3 regions of the Xanthobacter variabilis genome follow, and region 3 is predicted to be linked to each of the others. Evidence: predicted binding sites of a transcription regulator. Region 3 holds the regulator's gene; each other region holds the start of a gene.

Region 1 (3,277 bases), 1.8 Mb from region 3:
CCTCGCGGTGCGACCTGAACAGGTGGTAGTGACGAGCGGCGCCCAGGAAGCGCTCAACCTCATCGCCCGCCTGCTGCTCGAACCCGGGGACACGGCGGTGGTGGAGGATCCCGGCTATGAAGCCGCCGCCCAGGTGTTCGAGGCCCACGGCGCGCGGATCGTGACCGCCCCGGTGGACGGAGAAGGGCTGGTGCCCGCGCTCGCCCCGGGGCTTCGCCCGCGCCTCATCTATGTCACGCCCGCCCACCAGTTTCCCACCGGCGTGGTGATGAGCCCCGCCCGGCGCGCCGCTTTGCTCGCCACCGCCGCCCGCCATGACGCGCTGGTGGTGGAGGACGACTATGACGGCGACATCCTGCTGGAGGGGCCACCGGCCGCCGCGCTCGCGGCTCTGGACGGGGGGCGCCGGACCATCTTCGTCGGCACCTTTTCCAAGACCCTCGGCTGCGGACTACGGCTCGGCTACATGGTTGTGCCCCCGCATCTGGCGGCCGCCGCCGAGGCCACCAAGAGCCTGATGAGCTACGGCCAATCCTGGCTCGACCAACAGATTCTCGCCGCCTTCCTGTCCCAGGGGCGCTACCAGCGCCACCTGAACCGCCTGCGCACCGCCTGCCGCGCCCGGCGCGATGCGGCCCTCGCCGGCCTGCGCGAGACCTTCGGAAATACAGTGGCCGTATCCGGAGGCGCCGCCGGGCTCCACCTCTACTGCACCCTGCCCGATGGCGCGCCCGACGCGGCCCGGCTCGCCGCCGCGGCGCTCGCCGTGGGGGTGGGCCTGCACCCGGCCGAAGCCTGCGGCGTGCACAGCGCAACGCGGGACCTGTCCCGCACCCTTCTCATCGGCTTCGGCGGCCTGACACCGGAGGAACTCGCGCTCGCCTTCACCCGCCTGCGCCAAGCCCTTGCGCCCGCTGCCGCGCGCCCATGCGGCGACCGCTGAGGCGCATGAAGGGTGCCGGCAGCCCCGGTGCGATGCACATGGCCCTTCGCGCAGGCATAAGGCGCGCGCCCCTGGCATGCCCAATGCGCCCGCTTGGCGCAGGGCGTTGTCCGATGCGCGCCCTCCGCAAAGCTCACACGGAGGCTGGCGGGAACGCGTTACGCGGGCGAGGAACACAACCGCTGACCGGCGAGAGCAGTTTCGAGCAAGATGGACACCAGCTCGCGTGCAGGGAATGCGCCGGCCCGATGATTTCGAGCATTTCCCTGTGCCCGCAAGACAGGGAAATGCTCTAAGGCCTTGCCGGAAGCCTCCGCGCGCGAGACAACTGCCAGCCCCCCCGGCGGCCGCTTTCGCGCCGCGCTCCCGCAAGAAAGGACCCTTCCGATGGCGCCGGTGAACGAGCTCGATCCCCTGCCCTCCCCCTCGGGAAGCTATTGGAAGGCGTTCTTGATCGGCGAGATCCCCCATCTGGTGATTCTCGCCCTCACCATCGGCGGCGTCGCCTATATCAGCCTCATGCGCCGGCCCCTGGAATATTACTGGGACGTGGTGGCGGTCGTCATCGCCAGCGTCTCCATCTATTCGGGCTGGCCGCAGGCGAAGAGCGACAAGCAGCGCTGGCGGCTGGTGTGGACCCAGGCGCTCCATTGGGCCGCCTTCCTCATCACCATGCGCCTCGTCTTCCTGCCCTCGGTGCAGGCCATCGCGGACGTGGATTCCACCAATCTCGTGGTCCTGCTGCTGCTGGCGCTCGGCACTTTCGTGGCCGGTGTCCACGCGCCGTCCTGGCGCATGGCGCTCAATGGGGTGGTGATGGGCGCCAGCGTGCCCGCCGTGGCGTGGCTCGATCGCTCGGCCCTGGTGCTGGCCCTGGTGGCCATGGTGCTGGGCGCCATGGTGCTCGCTCTGGCCTGGTACCATTTCCGCGAGCGCGATACTTATTGAGAGACACACAAAGATACCACCCTCGGCGGCAGCTTGCCCGCCGGGGGCATCTTGTTCAATATTTGTTCCCATCCGAACGATTCGTACGGGACGATGGGAGCCGGCGGGGTGCATCTCGACACGCTGAATGACAGCCAGCGCCATGCCGCCGCCCATGGCAGCGCGGAGCTGGCCCAAGGCGGCGTGGGCGGTCCCCTGCTGGTGATTGCGGGTGCCGGATCGGGTAAGACCAACACCCTGGCCCATCGGGTGGCGCATCTTGTCCTCAACGGCGCTGACCCCGCCCGCATCCTGCTCATGACGTTCTCGCGCCGCGCGGCGGAGGAACTGACGCGGCGGGTGGAGCGCATCTGCACCAAGGTGCTGGGCCCCAAGGCCGGGCCGGTGGGCGAGGCGCTCACCTTCGCCGGCACCTTCCACGCCATGGGCGCGCGGCTGCTGCGCGAATATGCGGGCGAGCTGGGCATCACGCCCGACTTCACCATTCATGACCGGGAAGACTCGGCCGACCTCATGAATCTGGTGCGCCACGAGCTGGGTCTCAGCGCCACCAAGACGCGCTTTCCCGCCAAGGGCACCTGCCTTGCCCTCTATTCCCGCGCGCTGAACGCCGAGGCGGACCTCACCACCGTGCTGCGCCAGTCCTTTCCCTGGTGCATCGCCTGGAGCGAGGAGCTGAAGCGCCTGTTCGCAGCCTATGTGGAGGCCAAGCAGCGCCAGAACGTACTCGATTACGACGACCTGCTGCTCTATTGGGCCGAGGCCCTGCGCGAACCGGCTTTGGCCGCCCACATGGGCGCGCGCTTCGACCATGTGATGGTGGATGAGTACCAGGACACCAACCGCCTCCAGGCCGCCATTCTGCTGGCGCTGAAGCCGGACGGGCGCGGCCTCACCGTGGTGGGGGACGATGCCCAGTCCATCTATTCCTTCCGCGCCGCCACCGTGCGCAACATCCTGGACTTCCCGCAGGCCTTCTCGCCGCCGGCGCGGGTGGTGACGCTGGAGCGCAATTATCGCTCCACCCAGCCCATCCTCGCAGCCGCCAACAGCGTGATCGGCGAGGCCAAGGAGCGCTTCACCAAAAATCTGTGGTCGGAGCGCGCTTCCGCCCGCCGCCCGCGCCTCGTGAATGTGCGCGACGAGGCGGACCAGGCCCGCTTCGTGGCCGAGGAAGTGCTGGCCCACCGCGAGGCCGGCACCCTTTTGAAGCAGCAGGCGGTGCTGTTCCGCGCCTCGCACCACTCCGGCGCGCTGGAAGTGGAGCTGACCCGGCGCAACATTCCCTTCGTGAAGTTCGGCGGGCTGAAGTTCCTGGACAGCGCCCATGTGAAAGACCTGCTGGCGGTGCTGCGCTTCGCCCAGAACCCGCGCGACAAGGTGGCC
Region 2 (3,277 bases), 460 kb from region 3:
ACGATCAGCAACATATGTAAAACCGCCGACATGTCAATGTATACGTCTGCCTTACGTTTGCGTGAGGCGTGGCGGCGGGCGTGGCGCGGCGCGTCGGCGCCCTCAAATGTCGAGCAGGTCCTCGTCGGCGAAGGCGGCGTGCTCGGAAATGAAGGTGAAGCGGGCCTCCGGCTTGTTGCCCATCAGCCGTTCCACGATGTCGACGGTGGCTGCGCGCTCGGCGTCCTCGATCCTAACGCGCTGGAGCGTGCGCGTCTTGGGGTCCATGGTGGTTTCCTTGAGCTGGGCCGGCATCATTTCGCCCAGGCCCTTGAAGCGGCCCACCTCCACCTTGCCCTTGCCGGTAAACTCCTTCTTCAGCAGCTTTTCCTTGTGGGCATCGTCGCGCGCATAAAGGGTCTTGGCGCCCTGGGTGATGCGGTAGAGCGGCGGCACCGCAAGATAAAGATGGCCGCCTTCGATCAATTTCGGCATCTGCCGGAAGAAATAGGTGACGAGAAGGGAGGCGATATGCGCCCCGTCCACGTCTGCGTCGGTCATGATGATGACCTTCTCATAGCGCAGGTCGGTATCACGGTAAGTTGATGTGGTGCCGCAGCCCAGCGCCTGGGTGAGGTCCGAAATCTGCTGGTTCTGGGCCAGCTTGTCCCGGCCGGCGCTGGCCACGTTCAGGATCTTGCCGCGCAGGGGCAGCACCGCCTGCGTCTTGCGGTCGCGCGCCTGCTTGGCGGAGCCGCCGGCCGAATCGCCCTCCACGATGAACAGTTCGGAACCCGCGGCCTCGGTGTTGGAGCAGTCGGCCAGCTTGCCGGGCAGGCGCAGCTTGCGCACCGCGGTCTTGCGGGAAATCTCCCGCTCCTGCTTGCGGCGCAGGCGTTCCTCGGCCCGGTCGATGACGTGCTCGAGCAGCCGGCTCGCCTGGTTCGGATTGGCCGCCAGCCAGTGGTCGAAGGGGTCGCGCAGCGCGCTTTCCACGATGCGGGCGGCTTCCGTCGTGGCAAGCCGGTCCTTGGTCTGGCCCTGGAATTCGGGCTCGCGCACGAACACGGAGAGCATGGCGACGCAGCCCGTGCTCACATCGTCGCCGGTGATGACCGAGCCGCGCTTGCCCTGGCCGGAGCGGTCGGCATGGTCCTTCAGGCCCTTGAGCAGCACCGCGCGCAGGCCATTCTCATGGGTGCCGCCGTCCGGCGTGGGAATGGTATTACAGTAAGAGGCGATGGAGCCGTCGCCGTCCGCCACCCAGGCCACCGCCCATTCCACCGAACCGTGGCCGCCGGGCTTCTGGATGCGCCCGGAGAAGATGTCCGGATGCACCAGGGTCTGCCCTTCAAGGTCGGAGGCGAGATAGTCGCGCAGGCCGCCGGGGAAGCGGAACACCGTCTTTTCCGGAACGCCATCGACGCCCTTCAGCAGCTCCGGATCGCACGACCAGCGGATTTCCACGCCGCCGAACAGATAGGCCTTGGAGCGCGCCATGCGGAACACCCGGCCGGGATCGAAATGTGCGCCGGGGCCGAAGATTTCCGGGTCAGGGTGAAAGCGCACCTTGGTGCCGCGCCGGTTGGTGATGCGCCCGACCTTTTCCACCGGCCCTTCGGCCACGCCCTTGGAGAAGCGCTGGCGATAAAGGGTCTGGTCGCGCGCCACCTCCACCTCGAGGTGGTCGGAGAGCGCGTTCACCACCGACACGCCCACGCCGTGCAGGCCGCCGGAGGTCTCGTAGACCTTGCTGTCGAACTTTCCGCCGGCATGCAGGGTGGTCATGATGACCTCCAGCGCCGACTTGCCGGGAAACTTGGGGTGGTCCTCCACCGGAATACCGCGCCCGTTGTCAATCACGGTCAGGTAGCCGTCGGTGGCGAGCTGCACTTCGATGAAGGAGGCGTGGCCGGCCACCGCCTCGTCCATGGAATTGTCCACCACCTCCGCGAACAGGTGGTGCAGCGCCTTGGAATCCGTGCCGCCGATATACATGCCCGGTCGCCGGCGCACCGGTTCCAGACCCTCCAGCACCTCGATGTGGGCGGCGGTGTAGTCGGAAGCCATGGTGGGGACGGTGGTGGCCTTCGTCCGGCCGGAAGCCTTGGACGAGGAGCGCGGACGGCCGGCGGAGCCGAAGAGATCATCGGTATCGGACATGGATGGTCGATAGCAGAGCATAAGCGAGCGCGCACGCGAATCGTGCGCGGCCCGCGGCCAGGGTTGCCCCATCTTGCCAGAGCTGGAGCGGAAGGGGAACAGAATGGCAACATGTCCGCCTCCGCCACCTCTGTGGAAGAGGGGGCGATGGGGGCGCAGAGGCGGACTTCGCGCGCCACGGCGGACGGCCGGCTCGTTTCCCGGTACCCGGGCGTGGGCGTGGCCTAGCTTATTGGGCTGTCGCGTTTTCTTCATGTGAACCGGTGTCCACTTCGCCGGAAAACTCTCTAGGATCGCGCCGGGCGGAGTCGCCGCGCGAATGGGCCGGACACCATGGACCACCTGATTTTCCATCTCGCCGTCTCCCTTGCCATCGGCCTCTTGGTGGGGGTCGAGCGTGGGTGGCGCGAGCGCAAGGAGGAGGAGGGCAGCCGCACCGCCGGCATCCGCACCTATGCGCTTGTGGGCCTGCTCGGCGGCGTCAGCGCGGCCTTGTCCCAGGCGCTGGAGAGCCCGGCATTGCTGATCGTGGCGGGTCTCGCTGCCAGCACGCTGTTCGCGGTCTTCAAATATCGCGAGATGCTGCGCGATAACGATTACAGCATCACGGGCATCGTCGCCGCCATCCTTGTATTCGCGCTGGGCGCGCTCGCGGTGGTGGACGATACGGAGGTCGCCGCCGCCGGCGCCATTGCCGTCACCGCCTTGCTGGCGGAGCGGGAGGGGCTGCACCGCCTGGTGCGGCGCCTGACCTGGCCCGAGCTGCGCTCCGCGCTGCTGCTGCTGGTGATGACCGTCATCGTGCTCCCGCTGCTGCCGGATCACACCATCGACCCCTTCCACAGCCTGAACCCGCGCCAGATCTGGCTGTTCATGGTGCTCACGGCCACCATCTCCTTTGCGGGCTATGTGGCGGTGAAGGTGGCGGGGCCCGAGAAGGGCATTCTCTTTTCCGCCGTGGGCGGCGCCATGGTGTCATCCACAGCGGTTGCCATCGCCTTCGCGCGGCGCTCCACGGCGGGTGAGCCCTCGGGTCTGCTGGCGGGAGGCGCGGCGCTGGCGGCCATGGTCTCGGTGCTGCGTGTGCTGGTCATCTGCGCCGTGGTGCGCCCTGAACTGCTGCTGCATCTGGGCC
Region 3 (3,277 bases):
TGTGCGCACCGCCCCTGCCCGGCTCGCCGTCGCCGTGCCCTCCAATGATCAGCGGCGAGATTTCATGCGCGCCCATATGGAGCATGACGTCGACGGCTCGGTGCGGGTCACGCCCGCCGCGTCCCAGGACAGCGCCATGCTGAGCGTGCTCGCGGCGGCCGATTGCCTGCTGGTGCGCCCGCCGTTCGCCCCCGCTGCCAAGGCCGGCGACCCCTGCGAAATCATCCCATTCCACGATTGATGCCATGGCCACGGGCAATCTGAGCTTCGAGATCGAAAAGGCCGCGCGGCGCGTGACCTATTACGTGCAAGGCCTGCTCCGCGACCTTGCTCCCCACGCCCTGCACGCCCCGCAGCTCGCCGCCGCGCGCCGCATGGCGCAGGCCCATGGCGCGGATGCGGACCTTGTGTTCCGCGTCAACTACTACAACAAACTTGCGGCCGGCGTGCCGCACCCCATCACCCTCATGCCGCGCCCCCACGTGCGGTCGGGCAGCCGCTATTATTACGACCTGATGGAGGCCCTGCACGCCTTTTCGGCGCCGCTCCGCCCCCGCTATCAGTTCGGTGACGTCATCGCCGTTCCCGACCAGCCCACCATTCTGAAGAGCCGCCCCATTGCCGGCGACAACCAGAATTCGGTCCTGTTGAAGCTCGACCGATTCCGCCACTACCAGCTGTACCGCGACCGCCTCTCCTTCGACGAGAAGCGTCCCATGGCGGTCTGGCGCGGCGGCGGCAATCTCCCGTGGCGCCAACGTCTCATCGCCCGCCACGCCACCAATCCCCGCTGCGACATCGGCTCCGTCTCCGCATCTCCCGGCGGCCCGCCACCGAAGCCCTATCTCTCGCCATTCCAACAGCTCGGCTACAAGTACATCCTCTCCATCGAGGGGAATGATGTGGCCACGAACCTGAAATGGATCATGGCGTCGAACTCCCTCTGTTTCATGCCTCCGCCGCGATATGAAACCTGGTTCATGGAAGGCACGCTGAAGCCCGGCATCCATTATGTCGAGCTCCAAGCCGATTATGACGACCTGGATGAGAAAATAGATTATTTCAATCGACATCCGGATGAAGCGCGCACGATCATTGCCAATGCACAGGCCTATGTTCGGCAATTCTTCAATCCGAGGCGTGAGCGGCTCATCGCACTTCTCGTTCTGCAGAAATATTTCGAGCGCACTGGGCAAGCCGAGCCCTGGCCGCAGTCGGCTTCGCTCTTCACGTGAAGAAAGATCGCGCCAAAGAGATCTTCACCCTTGCGGAACACAAAAGGAACAGATAGAAGCTGTTCATGATTTGTTTCGCATATTTGCGACACCATCGCGCGCTTGCCGCCCCTGCCGAACTGTCCGGCAGGGCCGCACCGCTGGTGGTCGGCGGCACCGGGAACGGGGGGTGAGATGCTGACGCGCAAGCAATACGACCTGCTTCGCTTCATCCATGAGCGGCTTAAGGAAACCGGCGTGCCGCCGTCCTTCGATGAAATGAAGGAGGCGCTGGACCTGCGCTCCAAGTCGGGCATCCATCGCCTCATCACCGCGCTGGAAGAACGCGGTTTCATCCGGCGCCTGCCCAATCGCGCCCGCGCCCTGGAGGTGGTTCGCCTGCCGGACAGCGTGGCGCCCGGCCTCACGACGCAACGGGGCGCGGGACGCGGCTTCTCTCCCTCGGTCATCGAGGGCAGCCTCGGCAAGGTCCGCCCTGTTGCCGAGGATGAGGGGGAAAGCGGACAGACCGTCGCGGTGCCCGTCATGGGCCGCATCGCGGCCGGCACGCCCATATCGGCCATTCAGAGCCGCAGCGCCACATTGAACGTTCCGCCCGAAATGCTGGGCCAGGGCGAGCATTTCGCGCTCGAAGTGCGCGGCGACAGCATGATCGAAGCGGGCATTCTCGACGGTGACACCGTGCTGATCCGCAAATGCGACAGCGCCGAAACCGGCGACATCATCGTGGCGCTGGTGGACGAAGAGGAAGCAACGCTCAAGCGGCTCCGGAAAAAGGGCGCCTCCATCGCGCTGGAGGCAGCCAATCCAGCCTATGAAACCCGCATCTTCGGCCCGGACCGGGTGCGCATCCAGGGTCGGCTTGTCGGCTTGATGCGGCGCTACTGAGGGCGGGGCGCGGTCTCACTCCGTCGCGGCGTCATCCTCGGCCTCGTTGGCGGCTTCGGTCTTGCCGGACGGGGCGGGCGGAAGCGGGGGCAGCCAAGGCCGGCGAATGGAAGGGTCGCGCGTGGGCTGTTCACGCAGGCCCGCTTCGTCTCGGAAGAAGGCCAGCGTACCGGTGCGGTCGAGATCCGTCGGCGTCACGACACGGGCGGGACATCCCGCAGGCGGTGTGTCTCGGGTCACGACGATGCGGGCGTTGAGGCAATCGGCAGCGAGCCCCTCCGCGCGGCGCGAAATCGCGATCGTGCCGCCGCCTGGCAGAGGGGCGGCACAACCCATCGGGTCGCAGGCAAAGCCATTGTCGAGTTCAGGCGAGCGCGCCGTGCGGCGGTCGCCCTCGCGGGCCAACCATTGCTCCACCAGGATGCGCTGGCCCTTGGCCCCCACCACGGAAAGTCGGCCGTCGCCTCCACGCACCGCCACGGTCGTCGCATTGGGGGCGATCAGTACATCCGGCGGCTTTAGGGGGCCTGAGGCGGCGAGGGCGAAGGCGAAGGCCGGGACGGCGATGAGGCTCGGTAGCCCGCGCAGCAGGCAGGTGGACAGGAGGGCGAGGCTGAACCACAGCAGAGCTGCGGTGTTCACCGTGTCGATTCGAGCATCCGCGCCCGGCAACCCGGCGACGTAATCCGACACCGCCAGCATGATCTCGATGCCGGTGCCCATGACGGGCCAGGCCAGCCCGTCCCAGCCAAAGGGCATCAGCAGCACGCCGATAAGGCCGAACGGCATGACCAGCAGCGAGACGGCGGGCATGGCGGCGAGATTGGCCAGCAACCCGTAGGGGGCGAATCTCTGGAAGTGATAGGCGGCGAACGGGCCGCTGGCGGAGCCGGCCACCAAGGCGGTGACCACGATCCCCGCAAGGAAGACCACCGGCATCATGCCGATTCGCGCCAACAGTCCTTCCGGGCGGGGCAGCGCCCGCAGAGGTTGCAGCCTCTCATATGCGGCTACCAGGGCCAATGTAGCCGCAAACGACATTTGCGGCCCAGGATCGAGCGCCGCCTCGGGCGTCAGGCCGATCACGACGACGGCGGCAACGGCAATGGTCCGGAGGGTCAGCGCCCTCCGCCCCATGATCACCCCCGCGAGCA

The links. Region 3 encodes LexA, which represses DNA repair genes until DNA is damaged. Its sites were predicted from a motif close to TGTTCNNNNTGTGTTCNG; they were not measured.
Region 1: V5F26_RS06925 (ATP-dependent helicase) is a predicted target of LexA. The motif match lies at 1,944-1,961, and genes of this name have one in related genera.
Region 2: parE (DNA topoisomerase IV subunit B) is a predicted target of LexA. The motif match lies at 2,237-2,254, and genes of this name have one in related genera.

What each region holds. Positions count from the first base shown of each region.
Region 1 covers NZ_CM195533.1:1,576,471-1,579,747, reverse strand. The annotation lists gene pdxR (MocR-like pyridoxine biosynthesis transcription factor PdxR) at 1-943, shown strand, start outside; gene V5F26_RS06930 (hypothetical protein) at 1,331-1,891, shown strand; gene V5F26_RS06925 (ATP-dependent helicase) at 2,000-3,277, shown strand, end outside.
Region 2 covers NZ_CM195533.1:3,805,881-3,809,157, reverse strand. The annotation lists gene parE (DNA topoisomerase IV subunit B) at 103-2,142, opposite strand; gene V5F26_RS16630 (MgtC/SapB family protein) at 2,476-3,277, shown strand, end outside.
Region 3 covers NZ_CM195533.1:3,350,797-3,354,073, forward strand. The annotation lists gene V5F26_RS14665 (molybdopterin molybdotransferase MoeA) at 1-241, shown strand, start outside; gene V5F26_RS14670 (glycosyl transferase family 90) at 246-1,235, shown strand; gene lexA (transcriptional repressor LexA) at 1,410-2,123, shown strand; gene V5F26_RS14680 (ComEC/Rec2 family competence protein) at 2,139-3,277, opposite strand, start outside.